One region of the Klebsiella scottii genome, then DNA from elsewhere that is predicted to be linked to it. Evidence: predicted binding sites of a transcription regulator. Region 1 holds the regulator's gene; each other region holds the start of a gene.

Region 1 (4,182 bases):
TCAAAAATGCCGACGGCAGCCTGGCGATTGTCTCCACCAGCAACGCCGGTACGCCGCTCACCGGCAATGCCGCACCGCTGCTGACCGTGGATGTCTGGGAACATGCTTATTACATTGACTACCGTAACGCCCGTCCAAACTATCTGGAGCACTTCTGGGCGCTGGTAAACTGGAAGTTTGTCGCGGCTAATCTGGCGGCATAAAACTCTACCGCAGAAGGGTTTCCCCTTCTGCGGTAATTATTAGCGGCTGGCTAAGGCCTCTTCCGGCCGCGAGCGACCGCTGAACAACACCAGCATCAGCGCCACCCCGGCAATGATAGCGCCCATCACCGGAACAAATGCGTAGCCCAGGCCAGAAGAAATCACCGCCCCGCCGGCCGCCGCGCCGAGCGCATTCCCAAGGTTAAACGCTCCGATATTCACCGAAGAAGAGAGCCCCGGCGCTTCGTGAGCCACGCGCATCACGCGCATTTGCAGCGGCGGCACCACGGCAAACGTCGCCGCGCCCCACACCACCATGCTGATGGCCGCGCCAATCTGCGACTGCGCCAGCAGCGGGATCGCCAGCATGATAACCATCAGCAGCAGTAAAAAGCCCTTCAGCGTGCCGGAAACCGAGCGGTCGGCAAATTTTCCGCCAAGATAATTGCCCAGAGAGAAGCCGACGCCAATCAGTACCAGCATCGCGGTGACGAACAGCGGCGAGGCGTGGGTAATGGTATGCAGCACCGGCGAAATATAGGTATAGAGGGTGAACATCGCCCCGGCTCCGAGCACGGTGGTCAGCAGCGCGGAGAGCACCTGCGGCCGCATCAAAACCGACAGCTCCTCCTTCACGTTCGGCCGCTGCCCTGCGCTGCCTTTTGGCAACGAGAACCACAGGCCGATCATCGCCACCAGGCCAAGACCCGCCGTGGCAAGAAAGGACATGCGCCAGCCGATGGTTTCACCCAGCCAGGTCGCCGCCGGGACGCCGCCAATGTTGGCGATGGTCAGCCCCATAAACATAGTTGCCACCGCGCTGGCCTGCTTGTGTTTAGGGACCACGCTCGCGGCCACCACCGAGCCGAGGCCGAAGAAGGCGCCGTGGTTCAGGCTGGTGATAATGCGCGAAAGCAGCAGCGTGGTGTAATCCGGCGCCATTGACGAGAGGACGTTGCCAAGGGTGAAAATAGCCATCAGGAAAATCAGCGCACTGCGGCGCGCGCGATGCGACAGCAGCAGCGTCATCAGCGGTGCTCCGACCATCACGCCGATAGCATAGGCGCTGATCAGCATCCCCGCGGCGGGAATAGACACATCCACGCCTTTAGCGATAACCGGCAGTAATCCCATCGGGGAAAATTCGGTCGTACCGATACCAAACGCCCCAACGGCCAGCGCTAACAGGGGAAAGTTGATTTTCATTCAATGACTCCAGCAAACCGTCCTCAGCGACGGTATCTCATCAGAAGTCAAAAGCATGACATCAATCACAGAAAAACAAAAGTAAACGAAATGGCAAAAGATTTTTGCGAATTTGATAATAATGCGCGGGAACGGGGGGAAAGGAGCCTCTCCCCCGAAAAAATTAGTGCAGTACGGCGGTCAGCCCTGCGGCCACGATCAGACCCAGTACAATAATCGTCGTGGTCAGCGAAAACTTTAAATCTGTATCCATCAATTTTCCCCCTGATTATCCCCACAAGAAAAGTGAGCCTGCTCATTTTTGCACAATATTGCACAAAAATCTTCTGAGATTTAGGGTGATGCACATTTTTACTCTTCCCCTTTGCCGCAAGATCGGACAAAATCCCACGCTAATTTGAAAGCGTATCGGCCATTGACCCCTTCCTGTCGTTCTGTGTCGTTTCCCGACGTGATGCAATGTTGAACATTGTGCTCAGGGTGTGTATAGGCAAACGTTTCCGTATCGATAATCAGACGATCAGGTCAAGGTCTGGAGAGAGAAGTAATGGCAACAATTAAAGATGTAGCGAAGCGCGCAAACGTTTCCACTACAACAGTTTCACATGTAATTAACAAAACCCGTTTTGTGGCTGAAGAGACCCGCAACGCGGTATGGGCTGCCATCAAAGAGCTGCACTACTCTCCGAGTGCGGTGGCGCGCAGCCTGAAGGTTAATCACACTAAATCGATCGGTCTGCTGGCTACCAGCAGCGAAGCGGCCTATTTCGCCGAGATTATCGAGTCCGTTGAGAAGAGCTGCTTCCAGAAGGGCTACACCTTGATTCTGGGCAACGCCTGGAACGATCCGGAAAAGCAGCAGGCCTACCTGTCGATGATGGCGCAAAAGCGCGTCGACGGCCTGCTGGTGATGTGTTCCGAATATCCGCAGTCGGTGCTGTCCATGCTGGAAGAGTACCGCAACATCCCGATGGTCGTCATGGACTGGGGTGAGTCCAAGGCTGATTTTACCGATTCGGTGATCGATAACGCCTTTGAAGGCGGCTATATGGCCGGTCGCTACCTCGTTGAGCGCGGCCACCGTGAAATCGGCGTGATCCCGGGCCCGCTGGAGCGCAATACCGGCGCCGGACGCCTGGCCGGTTTTATGAAAGCGATGGAAGAAGCGCAGATTAGCGTCCCGGAAAGCTGGGTTGTTCAGGGCGACTTCGAGCCGGAATCCGGCTACCGCGCCATGCAGCAGATCCTCAGCCAGCCGCATCGCCCGACCGCCATATTCTGCGGCGGCGATATCATGGCAATGGGAGCCATCTGCGCCGCCGACGAAATGGGCCTGCGCGTCCCGCAGGATATTTCGCTCATTGGCTATGACAACGTGCGCAACGCCCGCTACTTCAGCCCGGCGCTGACCACCATCCATCAGCCGAAGGATTCACTCGGCGAAGCCGCATTCAATATGCTGATGGACCGTATCGTCAATAAGCGCGAAGAGTCGCAGTCTATCGAAGTTCACCCGCGACTGGTCGAGCGTCGCTCGGTGATCGACGGCCCGTTCGTCGACTACCGCCGCTAATCCTGCCGTGGCGCCGGCTATTCCGGCGCCCGCAGCCACTCCCGATTTAACGTTTCGCTGTCGCCAAGATAGTCCAGCAGCCAGGAGAGAGCCGGTGAGATATCGCTCTGCTGCCAGGTCAGGCAGCACGCGGCGTCCGGGAACGGATTTTCCAGCTCCAGCGCCGTCCACTCGCCGCTATCGATCCGCGGGCGGGCAAAGTGCGACGGCACCATGCCGATGCAGAGTCCGGCCGACAGGCAGGTGGCCGAGGCGTCCCAGTCCGGCACCACCACTCTCTTCTGGTTATCCAGCAGCCACGTCGTGCGCTTGGGCAACGAACGCGACGTATCCTCCCTGACCAGCGACGGCCAGTTGCGCAACGTGTCATCGCTCAGCGGGCCGCTCATTTTCGCCAGCGGATGGTGGCTGGCCACCACGCAGTGCCAGCTCAGCATGCCCATATCACGAAAGGCGTAGCGTCCGCCGACCGGAATCGAGCGGGTCGCGCCGATGGCCAGCTCCACGCGGCCGTCGGCCAGCGCATCCCAGACGCCGTTAAACACCTCCTGAAAGACAATCAGCTCGACGTCCGGAAAGTGACGATAAAAATCGACAATCATCTGCCGCATCCGCGCCGGCTTAACGATATCGTCAACCGCGATCGAGAGCTGCCCGCGCCAGCCGTTGGCGATCTGCTGGCACTGACGGCGGGTGATCTGCATTTTTTTGATAACAGAACGCCCTTCCTGTAAAAACCACACGCCGGCCGGCGTGAGCTCAACGTCCCGGTGGCGTCGCTCAAAGAGCGGAACGGCCAGCCATTCTTCGAGCTGACGCACGGTGTAGCTGACCGCCGAGGGTACACGATGCAGCTCCTGAGCCGCCGCGCTGAAGCTGCCGTTGCGCGCAACCGCATCAACCACTTCAAGAGAGTATTCGGACCACATATTCTGCCTGCAAATTTTTTGAACGCATGTAACAAATATTAGCGTTTCACAAGCCAGAATGCACTCCCTACACTCAGCGGCATCTTACCTGCATCAGAAGAAAGAGAACTTTATGCAACAACCTGGGAAAGGATTTTTGGTTTGGCTGGCGGGCCTCAGCGTGCTCGGCTTCCTGGCAACCGATATGTATCTGCCGGCGTTTTCGGCGATCCAACAGGATCTCAACACTTCGGCGGCTTCTGTCAGCGCCAGCCTCAGCGTGTTTCTCGCC
Region 2 (4,182 bases), 1.8 Mb from region 1:
CGCTGGCGGGAGCTGCGTCTTTGGCCCGCTTGAGCTGTCGAACGATATTGGCACCATCTCGCTGTTTATTGATAGCGAAGGTAACCGGATTGGCCTGCATCAACCTAAACACCTGTCCCATTAATGCTGTTGACGCCTGCGGGACAGGCCCTAAACCATGAGATAAGCTAAAAATGAGCCGACGCGCCGACCGCCTTTTCCAAATCGTTCAGATCCTGCGGGGAAGAAGATTAACCACCGCCGGACTGCTGGCGGAGCGGCTCGGCGTATCGGAGCGCACCATCTACCGGGATATCCGCGACCTGTCGCTCTCCGGCGTGCCGGTGGAGGGCGAGGCCGGAAGCGGATATCGCCTGCTGGCAGGCTACAGCTTACCGCCTCTGATGCTGACGACCCAGGAGTCGGAAGCGCTGGTGGCCGCGATTCGGCTGCTGCAAACCTGGGGAGGCGAATCGCTATCCCAGGCGCTGGAGTCGGCTCGGGAAAAGGTGCTCGCGATTTTACCTGAAGAGAGTCGGCGTAAGGCCGAGCAATCGCGGCTGTTTGCGCCGGATTTTGGCGCCCAGGGCCACAGCAAGGCGCAGTTTGATCTGGTGCATCGGGCGGTTTCCGGCCAGCGGGTGCTGGCGCTGCACTACCGCGATGAAGCGGGAAAGGCGTCGCAGCGCGAAGTGCTGCCGCTGGGGCTCTTTTTCTGGGGCGAACGCTGGCTGCTGGTGAGCTGGTGCGAGCTCCGCGACGATTACCGCTGCTTTCGTCTCGATCGCTGCCTGGACGTGGCTGCCACCGGGCGCCTTTTCAGCGAGCGGGCCGACCGTTCATTGAGTGATTTTCTGCGTAAGGTGAGGTGCGAGGAGCGTGAGCCATAATGCGGGTCAATCGATATCCCCGGCGCAGAGGCCGGGGACCATCAGGCAGGATTAGAAGTTGTAACCCACCACGAAGTAACCACCCCAGCCGGTAGAGCGAACGTTGAAGTCGCCGTCACCGAAGTTCAGATTCGCGTCATTCGCCCACTGACCGCCGTTATGGAAGTAACGAGCCACTACCGAGTAGTGCCAGTGCGCATAGTTCAGCGCCAGGATGTGGCTGGAAGCGATGGAGTTGCTGGTGCGCGCGTGTTTGCCGTTCTGGTCGTAGAAGCTGTCATCGCCCAGATCGGAGCCCCAGTCAAAGTTGGTGAAGCCGATGTAGCTCAGCGAGCCGCCCCACAGGTCGGTCAGCGGAACAAAGTATTTCACCTTGAAGCGGTAGCCATCCCACTCGTTTTCGTTGGATGCGCCGTAGTTCTGCCACTGATATTTTGCATAGACGTTCAGGGACAGGCTCATCGGCAGACCGGTATCGATGTCGGTACCCAGACCCATATACCAGGTGCTCTGACGACCGGACGCGTTGCGGCCCATATCGTAGATGTAGTTGTTGGCGAAATACCACTCTTTGAACGGACCGAAGCTCAGGTCGGTATTGGTCAGCTTGTCGATAGAGAAACGCGGCTCAATTTCCATAAACAGTGGGGAACCGTGGTTCCAGATACCCTTGGCCGTGGTGTTACCGCCGAAGAATACCGGTGCATCCATGTAACCGTAGAAATCAAACCAGTCTTTCTTGGCAAACGCTTCGTATTCGAGATAGGTATCGTTGCGGATTTGTGGCCCAAAACGGGTGTGGTAGCTACCCACCACGTTTACACTCTGGTGCCACCAATCAGACAGGTACTGCGGTTTGTCGTTTTCTGCCGCGCCGGCAGTGAAAGATGCGGAGAGCGCCACGACGGCGCTTGCTGCCAGTAATGTTTTTTTCATATGGATGCCACTGTTTAAATTAAGCCAAAAGGCGTGAAGAAAGTTGCCGAAGCGTTTCTAAATATTTCGTATTTCTGTGGCGTCTATTATAGAAATCATTGCTCACAAAAATACGTGTTGTTTCACAGATCGAAAACATACGTAATCGATTGCGTTCACGATTCTATGCATTTCTTGACAGAATGCCACTGAAATTCATCACGGAGGTCAATTTTTACTGAACTGTTGTGAAAAGTTGTAAATGGATTTTCCGCGAGGGAAGCCGGGTGTCACAAACACCCGGCGGGGGAGTTTACTGCGCGTCTGCGGGCTGAATATCGTGGATGCGTACGAAGCCTAACTGTTCCGGAGTGATGCCGCTGAGGCGCAGCGGAATATCGACGTCGCTCGGCGCCAGGATGCTGGCTGGTGCGCTAATCAGCTGGTCGTGAACGTTGATCTCCCGGTAGCTCTCGGTAGTGCCGCTGATCTGCCCGTTGGCGACGGTTGCGCTAAACGCCGGCAGCGGATCGTTTGATTCGCCCTGGATACGCAGCGTCAGGCGGGTGCCGTCGCCGTCGGGGGCAATATCACGCAGCGACATCCGCAGGGTGCCTATCTGGCTGTTCAGCCGCGCGGGAGTTTTCGCCCCGGGCAGCAGATAAACGCCGCTGCTGGACTTCGCATTCAGGGCGTTTTGCTGGGTAATTTTCACCGTTTGCTGATTGAGCTGGGTCATCTCCTTGCTCAACGCGCTCACGCTCTGATTCATCTGGCGGACTTCGCTTTGCTGGGCGCAGGCGCTGAGCGTAAAAAGGCTACCCACAATCGCCAGCTTCAAATAACGTCTTGTCATGGTCGGGATTCCGTTAACAGAGGGATGATTAATGGTAGATCGTTTGCATAAGCGCACTATAGATCCTTTGTCTCAAAAGCTCTTTCTTTGTAGTCGGGTCACTTCGCGGTAAACTACCTGTCAGTTTAACTTGATGCCAGGACGCGCTATGCATTGCCCTTTCTGTTTCGCCGTAGATACTAAAGTGATCGACTCTCGCCTGGTGGGGGAGGGCTCTTCTGTGCGTCGTCGTCGGCAGTGCCTGGTCTGCAATGAACGCTTTACCACCTTCGAAGTGGCCGAGCTGGTGATGCCGCGAGTGGTAAAAAGCAATGACGTTCGTGAACCCTTCAACGAAGATAAGCTGCGCAGCGGGATGCTCAAAGCGTTAGAAAAGCGCCCGGTCAGCGCCGACGATGTAGAAATGGCGCTCAACCACATCAAAACGCATCTGCGCGGCACCGGTGAACGCGAAGTCCCCAGCAAAATGATCGGTAACCTGGTGATGGAACAGCTGAAGAAGCTCGATAAAGTCGCCTACATCCGCTTTGCTTCCGTCTATCGCAGTTTTGAAGACATCAAAGAATTCGGCGAAGAGATCGCCCGCTTACAGGATTAAGCCATGCATGACGAAATATACATGGCACGCGCGCTCAGGCTCGCCGCGCGCGGTCGCTTCACGACCCACCCAAACCCGAACGTCGGCTGCGTCATTGTTAAAGACGGCGAAATTGTTGGCGAAGGTTTCCACTACCGCGCCGGCGAGCCGCATGCCGAAGTGCACGCGCTGCGCATGGCCGGCGAAAGGGCCAAAGGCGCCACCGCCTACGTCACGCTGGAGCCCTGCAGCCATCACGGACGCACGCCGCCGTGCTGCGATGCGCTGATTGCCGCAGGCGTTGTGCGGGTGGTGGCCGCGATGCAGGACCCCAATCCGCAGGTGGCCGGGCGCGGTCTGTATCGCCTGCAGCAGGAGGGCATCGACGTCAGCCACGGCCTGATGATGGGCGAGGCCGAAGCGTTAAATAAAGGCTTCCTGAAGCGGATGCGCACCGGCTTCCCCTATATTCAGCTAAAAATGGGCGCCTCGCTCGACGGCCGTACGGCAATGGCCAGCGGCGAAAGTCAGTGGATCACTTCGCCGCAGGCGCGACGCGACGTACAGCGCCTGCGCGCGCAAAGCCATGCGATCCTCACCAGCAGCGCCACCGTCCTCGCGGATGACCCGGCGCTTACCGTGCGCTGGGACGAGCTCACTCCTGATATTCAGGCGCGCTATCCGCAGGAGAATCTGCGCCAGCCGCTGCGCATTGTCATCGATAGCCAAAACCGCGTTACGCCGCAGCACCGCATCGTACAGCAGGCGGGAGAAACGCTGTTTGCCCGCACCCGTCAGGACTCTCGCGAGTGGCCTGAGAACGTGCGTACTCTGCAGATCCCGGAGCATAAAGGCCATCTCGATCTGGTGGTGCTGATGATGCAGTTGGGCAAGCAGCAGGTTAACAGCATCTGGGTGGAGGCCGGTCCTGCTCTGGCCGGCGCGCTGCTGCAGGCGGGGCTGGT
Region 3 (4,182 bases), 1.1 Mb from region 1:
CCGTGGATAATGGCGATGTCGATTTCGGTCAAAATCTGATTGCCCGCAGCAGCGGCGTTATCCGCGTGGGCGATGAAGTCGAGGTGCTGAAGCGTGGCCCGGCAAAGGCCTACGGGGCGGGCGAAAGCGATGATAGTGAACCTTCTGCAGCTCAGCAGAATGCGACGGTTGATATTGAGTGGCAGGGACAGAGTTTTACCGGGAATAACCAGCAGGTTCTGCTGGAACAGCTGGAGCAACAGGGGATCCGCGTGCCCTACTCCTGCCGGGCGGGCATCTGCGGCAGCTGCCGCATTCGGCTTGAGGAAGGTGAGGTCAGCCCGCTGAAGAAAAACGCCGTTGCGGCGGATGGCACTATTCTGTGCTGCAGCTGCGTACCAAAAACCGACTTACGCCTGGCGCCCTGAGGTCTTCAGAGGTTCTTCAGCTGGCAGCCAAAGAGGCTCGCCGCCTTAAACCGCCTCGCCAAGGCTGTAGCTGGAGATACGCGGGGCGGGCTGTAGTCTGTCGTTCATAATTTTAATCACGTCGCCAAGCTGCATCACCCGTCCGGCCAACGTTAACCCCGGCTGGGCCAGCAGGCACAGTGCGGCATTTTCGCCAGGCTCCACCACCAGCAGATTCACCTGCTGCCCGGTATCGCTGAGCCAGGCGCTGGCGGTATCGCCGCCGCCGGGCTGCCAGCTCTCTTCATGGGTGGTGAAATGCCAGCTTTTCGGCATTTGGGGCTTAAGAAAACGAATGGCAACCAGCGCGTTAAGCACTAATTCAGCGCGCTGCTCTTTAGATAATTCTATATCCCGGCATTTTTCTTCGAAGGAAAAATAAAGAGCGGCGTCGTCAACGCAAAACCCGGATGGCGCGAATGCATCGGGCGTCAGCATCCGGCGCGCAAAGCGCGAGCGGAACAACATACCATTGGCCAAATCGAGCATCATGCGATCGTGCTCTTCATCGTAATACCAACGCCAGTTATCGTCAGGTTTAATCCGCATTTTTCCCCCGTCCTCTTTCACTTCTATCTGTAATGCACGGCATACGGCAACAGAATTATTTCCAAAATTAAGAAAAGACTAAAATGTCTAAATAAGCAACAATGAGGGAATATAAAACAACCAGGGCCGGAAATAAAGCCCTGGGGGTGTTTCAGAGGGGGAAAAGATTAGATATTGGTAACAATTTCTTTAATCAGCGGCGGGCCTTTAAAAATAAAGCCAGAATAAATCTGGACCAGCGTCGCGCCGGCGGCCATTTTTTCCCGGGCTGCAATCGCAGAGTCAATCCCGCCTACTCCGATAATTGGCAAGCGGCCGTTTAATTCTGTCGCCAGCATACGGATAATCTCAGTGCTTTTTAATTGCAGAGGACGACCGCTCAGGCCACCGGTTTCATCGCAATATTGCATTCCCTGCACCAACGATCGATCGAGGGTGGTATTGGTGGCAATCACGCCGTCAATATTATGGCGAACCAGGCTATCGGCTACCTGGATCAATTCCTCGAGGGAAAGATCCGGGGCGATCTTCACGGCCACGGGGACATATTTTTGATGCTTTTGCTGCAGCTCAAGCTGCTTATTTTTAATACCGGAAAGTAAATCGTCGAGCGCGTCGCCATATTGCAACGTGCGCAGGCCCGGGGTATTCGGTGAGGAGATATTAATGGCGATATAGCCAGCATAGGGATAGACTTTTTCCATACAAATCAGGTAATCATCTTTGCCCTGCTCAACCGGGGTATCTTTATTTTTACCGATATTAATCCCAAGAATACCGTCAAAATGCGCCTTTTTAACGTTCTCGACGAGGTTATCAACGCCGAGATTATTAAAGCCCATGCGGTTGATCAAACCTTCTGCCGCAACCAGACGGAAGATCCTCGGCTTATCGTTGCCCGGCTGCGCGCGCGGCGTCACGGTACCAATTTCGATTGAACCAAAACCCATAGCCCCGAGCGCATCGATACACTCGCCGTTTTTATCCAGCCCGGCGGCAAGGCCCAGCGGATTCTTAAACGTGAGTCCCATGCAGGTCACCGGTTTAGCCGGCACCTTCTGGCGGATCAGCATCTCAAGCGGCGTTCCCGATACACGGCGTAATTGTTGGAAGGTTACTTCATGAGCGCGCTCAGGATCGAGCTGAAAAAGAGCTTTACGAACGAAGGGGTAGTACATGAACTCTCCTGGATTCCCGGTGTGCAAACCGGGGGCGTATTATGTTCGATCCTCAGCGGAAAGGGAATTGACCTACGACAAAAAATCGTCCATCCAACGCAAACGTTTACTTTTCCGCCCTTCTTTATGCAAATTCTGACAAAACAAGGGTGGAAAAATCATTTAGGTAAATAAATCGCCTCTGTCACACTGCCAGTAAATGTTATCAATAATAGATAAATGCGAACATTTGGTTATAAGGAGAGAGAGAACATGCGTGTCATTACACTAGCGGGTAGCCCGCGCTACCCTTCCCGTTCCAGCGCCCTTCTGGAATACGCCAGAGAGACGCTCTCCGCCGCTGATGTTGAAGTCTGCCACTGGCACCTGCAGAATTTTGCCCCGGAAGATCTTCTTTATGCCCGTTTCGATAATCCGGCGCTGCATACTCTGAACGAACAGCTGGCCGGCGCGGATGGCCTGATTATCGCCACTCCGGTCTATAAAGCCTCTTTCTCCGGCGCGCTGAAGACGCTGCTCGATCTGCTTCCGGAACGCGCGCTGGAAGGAAAAATCGTCCTGCCCCTGGCAACCGGCGGCACTATCGCCCATATGCTGGCGGTGGATTATGCCCTGAAGCCGGTTCTCAACGCGCTGAAGGCCCAGGAGATCCTCCACGGCGTGTTTGCCGATGACAGCCAGGTGACTGACTACCAGCACAAGCCGCAGTTTACGCCAAACCTGCAGGGTCGCCTCGACCACGCGCTGGAAACCTTCTGGCAGGCGCTTCATCGCCCAACCAGCCGCGCGCCTGCCCTCAAAGCAACGCACGGGGTCGAACATGCGTAATCTCCTGGCTCCCCTGGCGTTCGGCGGGCTGCTGATGCTCTCCGCCCTGGCCCACGCGGCGCAGTCCGAGCCGGATGCTCTACGCGTCGGCTATCAAAAAGGCAGCGTCAGCATGGTGCTGGCGAAAAGCCACCAGCTGCTGGAACAACGCTACCCGGGCACCAAAATCTCATGGGTGGAGTTTCCCGCCGGCCCGCAGATGCTCGAAGCGTTGAACGTCGGCAGCATTGATATTGGCAGCACCGGCGATATTCCACCTATTTTTGCCCAGGCTGCCGGGGCCGATCTGGTCTATGTCGGCGCCGAACCGCCTAAACCCAAAGCCGAAGTGATTCTGGTGGCGGAAAACAGCCCGATTAAAAACGTCGCGCAGCTAAAGGGCCATAAGGTCGCCTTTCAGCGCGGCTCCAGCTCCCACAACCTGCTGCTCCGCGCGCTACAGCAGGCGGGCCTGACGTTCAACGATATTCAGGCGGTCTATCTCGCTCCCGCCGACGCCCGTGCGGCTTTCCAGCAAGGTAACGTCGACGCGTGGGCTATCTGGGACCCCTACTACTCCGCGGCTCTCCAGCAGGGCGGCGCCCGGGTTCTGAAAGATGGAACCGACCTGAAGCAAACCGGCTCTTTCTATCTCGCTTCTCGTCCTTATGCGGAAAAAAACGGCGCCTTTATTGAAGGCGTGCTGCAAACCTTTAGCCAGGCCGATGCGCTGACGCTCAGCCAGCGTCCGCAAAGCATTGCCCTGCTGGCCAAAATCATGGGTCTTCCTGAAGCGGTGATAGCCAGCTATCTCGACCACCGCCCGCCAACCACCATTACGCCGGTTAGCGCCGAAACGGCCGCGCGCCAGCAGCAAACCGCCGACCTGTTCTATGAGAACAAGCTGGTGCCGAAAAAAGTCGATATCCGCGCGCGCATCTGGCAGCCCGCAGCCATTCAAGGAGCGAAATCATGAGTCTGAATATGTTCTGGTTTTTACCCACTCACGGTGACGGTCGCTATCTTGGGACCGATCAAGGCGCGCGTCCGGTTGACTACGGCTATCTGCAGCAGATTGCGCAGACCGCCGATCGGCTGGGATTTACCGGCGTCCTGATCCCCACCGGACGCTCATGTGAAGACGCCTGGCTGGTGGCCGCCTCGATGATCCCGGTGACTCAGCGCCTGAAATTTCTCGTCGC
Region 4 (4,182 bases), 890 kb from region 1:
GAGGTCGTATTGCATGGTATGTTCCGGGTTTTTGCTTTATTAGCAGGGTAATTAACAACCCGTACTTATACAAGCCCGAAAATAAATCAGGCACCAACCGGTGCCTGTTTAGTTAGAGTATATGGATGACAGCAGAATCACTAATGTCTGCGGTACTCATTTACCTGGTATTCACCTGCTTCAATCTTCGCAATGCCGGCTTCAAGAATAGAAATAAATTGACGTGCGACGTCCGTCGTCAGCCATAAAGTCTGGCCAATTTCAGCTTCATTACTGCTTTCATGAGTGGGGTTCTGGTAGTGCAGGCGCAACATCAGCGCGTCGTAGCTATCTACGGTGCTGATGTCCCATCCGACGAGGGGATGGGTCTGGATGACTTCATTATTCTTTTCCATCATAACCCCTTATTCATATGTTAAAAGACAACAATTCTCGAGGTTTAATGCATATTTTTTGAAGCAAGTTAATTATATCAGCAGTTAAGAATAAACTCGAGAAATTAACGCGAACGGGGCGAGCTTTTCTCTTTTTGACGCTTTTTTGCGCAAATTTTGTACCGCGGTACGTTATTTTTTAAGGAAATTATCAGGGATTAAAGAAAAATCCGAGTATCAGACGGAGGGAATAAAAAAGCCGGGGCGACCCGGCAAAAGAAGCACAATGAGGGAGCAAATTAATTTGCTGTACCGGTCAGACTTCGAACCGCATGAGTATTGGGCAGGCAAAAGCTTCGGCTAACAGCCTGAGGCGTTCTGCGCTGTCGCTTTCATGCGCACGGGTGACTCAGGGTACGTCGTGGATAAACCAGTCATCAGCGCTTTCCCAGGTTTCTTGCAGGATTTCGCTTATCCGGTTTTTATCTTCTTTAAGGCCACCGATAACGGAAAGATTGTTACCGGTGGCGAAGCGTACGGTTACCTGGCTTGGTTCAGCCGGAAACTGCAGATCGATACGTCGGGAGAGTTCATTATTCAGCGCTTCTAAAGCGCCGCTCGGTAAGGCTGTGGTTTTGGCGATAGACACTTCGATGCGCATGATTGCCCCCTGTGTAATGTACTGTTTATTTATACAGTATCGTTTTTGTATTTACAACAGAGGGCGGCGTTTTATTTTTTCATCGTCCAGCGTATGGTTTCACCGGCCAGGAAGGGGACCAGCGTGTCGCCCGGCAGTGCGATGCTTTCTGCCACAACGCTCTCTTCGCGCACCAGCTCAACAAAGCTCTCATTGACCGGCAGACCGTAGAAGCGCGGGCCGTTAAGCGAACAAAATGCTTCGAAGTGCTGCAGCGCATTCATCTCTTCGAACACCGTTGCGTAGCTACCCAGCGCGGTTGGCGCATTAAAGCAGCCGGCGCATCCGCAGCTGGTTTCTTTACGATGACGCGCGTGCGGCGCGGAGTCGGTACCGAGAAACGCGCGGGTAAAGCCGCTGGCGACCAGCTCGCGCAGGGCCTGCTGGTGAATATTACGTTTCAGAATCGGCAGGCAGTAAAGGTGCGGACGAATACCGCCGACCAGCATGTGATTACGGTTAAACATCAGATGCTGTGGCGTAATGGTGGCGGCCAGCAGTTCGTTGCCATCGCGAACGTACTCTGCGGCATCCTTGGTGGTGATATGTTCGAACACCACTTTCAGACCCGGCAGGCGCTGGCGCAGCGGCTCCATCACCGTTTCGATAAAGCGCGCCTCGCGATCGAAGATATCGATCTCCGCGTGCGTCACTTCGCCGTGTACCAGCAGCGGCATGCCGAGTTTTTGCATACGCTCAAGCACCGGCATAATGGCATCGATGCTGGTCACGCCGTGGCTGGAGTTAGTGGTGGCATTGGCCGGGTACAGTTTAGCCGCGGTAAAAACGCCGGCCTCAAATCCGCGCTCCAGCTCGGCTGGATCGAGCGTATCGGTCAGGTAGCAGGTCATCAGAGGGGTAAAATCATGCCCGGCGGGCACGGCGTTAAGGATCCGCTGGCGATAGGCGACGGCGGCTTCAACGGTGGTGACAGGCGGCGCCAGATTCGGCATCACGATCGCCCGACCATAAAACTCGCTGGTGTAAGGCACGACGGTTTCCAGCATATCGTCATCGCGCAGATGGATGTGCCAGTCGTCAGGGCGACGGATTTTCAGTACCTGGGGTTGTGCTGTCATGGAAGGCTCCGGCTAATAGGTTCAGTCATCAGGGCTGTTTTTCACCGGGCACAAAGGATAAGCGTAAACGTTTTCCTTTGCATCAACTTCCGTAAAAAAACGGGCGCCCTGGCGCCCGCGATGTTAATTGGTGAAGGGGATGATTATCTCACCCGGCTTGACCTCAATGCCTTTAGCGTACTTTTTCGCCAGCGCTTCACCGGTGCTGGCGTCTTCGCGCAGAACGTAGGCGGGCTGCTGGTTAAAATAGCTGCGCAGGGATTGGTTCAGGTAGGGGATCAGCGTCTGCACTACCGACTGCAGCTTCTCCGGCGCGACTTTCGCATCGACGACTTCCATTTCCTGCAGGAAGATCGCCCCTTTTTCCTTATTGAATACCGGCAGCGCTTTAAGCTTAAGGTCAATAGTGGCTTTTTGATTACCGAACAGCGAATTGAGATCCAGATTGGCAACGCCGCTGAGGGTCACTTTATTCGGCTCCTCGCGACCAATCGCGCTGGTTAAATCGTGCAGTTCGATATGCGCATCCGCCACGCCCGGCAGGCCGATATCCTTGGCGAAGTGGTTACGTTTCTGCAGCGCCTGATTAATTTCCTGTTCGCTTATCGAATACTGCGTAAGCTGGTTACAGCCGCTCAGGAGGCCGCTAACGATAAGCGCGGCCACGATAAACATCTTTTTCATTGGGTTCCTTAACGTAATGCCATGGGCTCATCCTGACACAAAGCAGCATGGCCTGCCAGCACCGTAGGCGCTAGCGGAAAATGCTGAAAATCAGCCTGGCTTTACGCAGCGGCTCAGGTTCGTGGCTCGAGCATTCCGGAGGCCGAACGCCTGGCGCTGAACTGCCACCACAGGGCGATAAAGGTGATAAAGCCGATAATACCCAGCATCAGCCACGGTAGCTCCGGCTGGTTGAGCACTTTACCGGCGTCAAACAGCCACCCGCCGCCGGCGTAGCCGAAGGCCCCGCCAAAGGCCAGCCCCAGTCGACTGAAGCCCATGTAGCTGCCGCGCGCGCGCGCGTCGGCCAGCGACGCGCCCAGGGTTTCACGCGCCGGCTCCGCGATAATCGAGCCCATATAGAAAATGCAAATCAGCGTAAATAGCTGCTGCAGGTTGCTGGTTAAACCAATCGGCAGCATGGCGAGCGTCATGACCAGCAGACCGGCCATCAGCCGATGCTCCAGCCGATAGCGCTTTTCACTCCAGCGGGCAATCGGATACAGCAGCGTCAGCGATATCGTCGCTTCAATGGCATACATCCATTTGACCGCAGAAGGGGAGCCCGCGATGTCGTTGACCATAATCGGCAGCATCAGCATGACCTGCACCGCCAGCATGTAATAGCCGGTTAGCGTCAGAACATAGGTTACGAAGCGCCTGTCGCGCAGCACGCGCCCCAGCCCTTCGCGCACCGGCGTTTTCACCGTCGACAGCTTCCAGGCCGGGAGATACCAGGCGTTGAAGCCGGCGCAGGCGACAAACAGCGCCGCGCCTACGCTGCACACGAGGCGGAAATCGTACTGTAACAACCAGCTGCCGAGCAGGGCGCCGATGACCGCGCCGGCGCTGTCCTGCATCATCAGGAGCGAAAAGAAGCGACCGCGCTGATGCGGGCGCACCAGCTTCACCACCAGCGCCGCGCGCGGCGGGTCAAACAGCGTTCCGCCGAGGCCCGAGAGAATGCAGGATAGCCAGAGCACCCACGGCTCATGGGCCACCGCCATCGCGGCAAAGCCGCCCGCGCGCATCAGCATACCGGTGACGATCATCGGCTTGGCGCCGAAACGGTCGGCAACCGCGCCGCCAAAAATCCCCAGACCCTGCTGGACCAGCTGGCGCAGGCCGAGGGCGATACCGACCATCAGCGCGGCCCAGCCCATCTGGTCGACAAAGCGAATGGAAATCAGCGGGAAGACGACAAAAAAGCCGAGAACGACCAGCATGTTGTCGACCAACAGGAAGTATTTACCCAGGCTCCTTGCCTGCGATACGCGGGACATTTCCCCTCCTGGGAAAATAAAGA

The links. Region 1 encodes PurR, which represses purine synthesis genes. Its sites were predicted from a motif close to CANGCAAACGTTTGCNTG; they were not measured.
Region 2: the regulator PurR is predicted to act here: its motif matches at 1,944-1,961, upstream of QFI97_RS22440 (nucleoside-specific channel-forming protein Tsx).
Region 3: the regulator PurR is predicted to act here: its motif matches at 2,269-2,286, upstream of pyrD (quinone-dependent dihydroorotate dehydrogenase).
Region 4: the regulator PurR is predicted to act here: its motif matches at 2,214-2,231, upstream of pyrC (dihydroorotase).

What each region holds. Positions count from the first base shown of each region.
Region 1 is NZ_JARXNI010000020.1:1,301,577-1,305,758, reverse strand. It holds gene sodB (superoxide dismutase [Fe]) at 1-203, shown strand, start outside; gene QFI97_RS13815 (MFS transporter) at 243-1,409, opposite strand; gene cydH (cytochrome bd-I oxidase subunit CydH) at 1,573-1,662, opposite strand; gene purR (HTH-type transcriptional repressor PurR) at 1,957-2,982, shown strand; gene punR (DNA-binding transcriptional activator PunR) at 3,000-3,911, opposite strand; gene punC (purine nucleoside transporter PunC) at 4,024-4,182, shown strand, end outside.
Region 2 is NZ_JARXNI010000020.1:3,137,327-3,141,508, reverse strand. It holds gene QFI97_RS22450 (VOC family protein) at 1-124, shown strand, start outside; gene QFI97_RS22445 (helix-turn-helix transcriptional regulator) at 174-869, shown strand; gene QFI97_RS22440 (nucleoside-specific channel-forming protein Tsx) at 921-1,805, opposite strand; gene QFI97_RS22435 (SadB/YajI family lipoprotein) at 2,098-2,640, opposite strand; gene nrdR (transcriptional regulator NrdR) at 2,789-3,238, shown strand; gene ribD (bifunctional diaminohydroxyphosphoribosylaminopyrimidine deaminase/5-amino-6-(5-phosphoribosylamino)uracil reductase RibD) at 3,242-4,182, shown strand, end outside.
Region 3 is NZ_JARXNI010000020.1:2,415,522-2,419,703, forward strand. It holds gene QFI97_RS19090 (YcbX family protein) at 1-407, shown strand, start outside; gene zapC (cell division protein ZapC) at 453-995, opposite strand; gene pyrD (quinone-dependent dihydroorotate dehydrogenase) at 1,163-2,173, opposite strand; gene ssuE (NADPH-dependent FMN reductase) at 2,426-3,001, shown strand; gene QFI97_RS19110 (sulfonate ABC transporter substrate-binding protein) at 2,994-3,956, shown strand; gene ssuD (FMNH2-dependent alkanesulfonate monooxygenase) at 3,953-4,182, shown strand, end outside.
Region 4 is NZ_JARXNI010000020.1:2,192,861-2,197,042, reverse strand. It holds gene solA (N-methyl-L-tryptophan oxidase) at 1-15, opposite strand, end outside; gene bssS (biofilm formation regulator BssS) at 141-395, opposite strand; gene dinI (DNA damage-inducible protein I) at 784-1,035, opposite strand; gene pyrC (dihydroorotase) at 1,107-2,153, opposite strand; gene QFI97_RS17960 (lipoprotein) at 2,277-2,837, opposite strand; gene mdtH (multidrug efflux MFS transporter MdtH) at 2,951-4,159, opposite strand.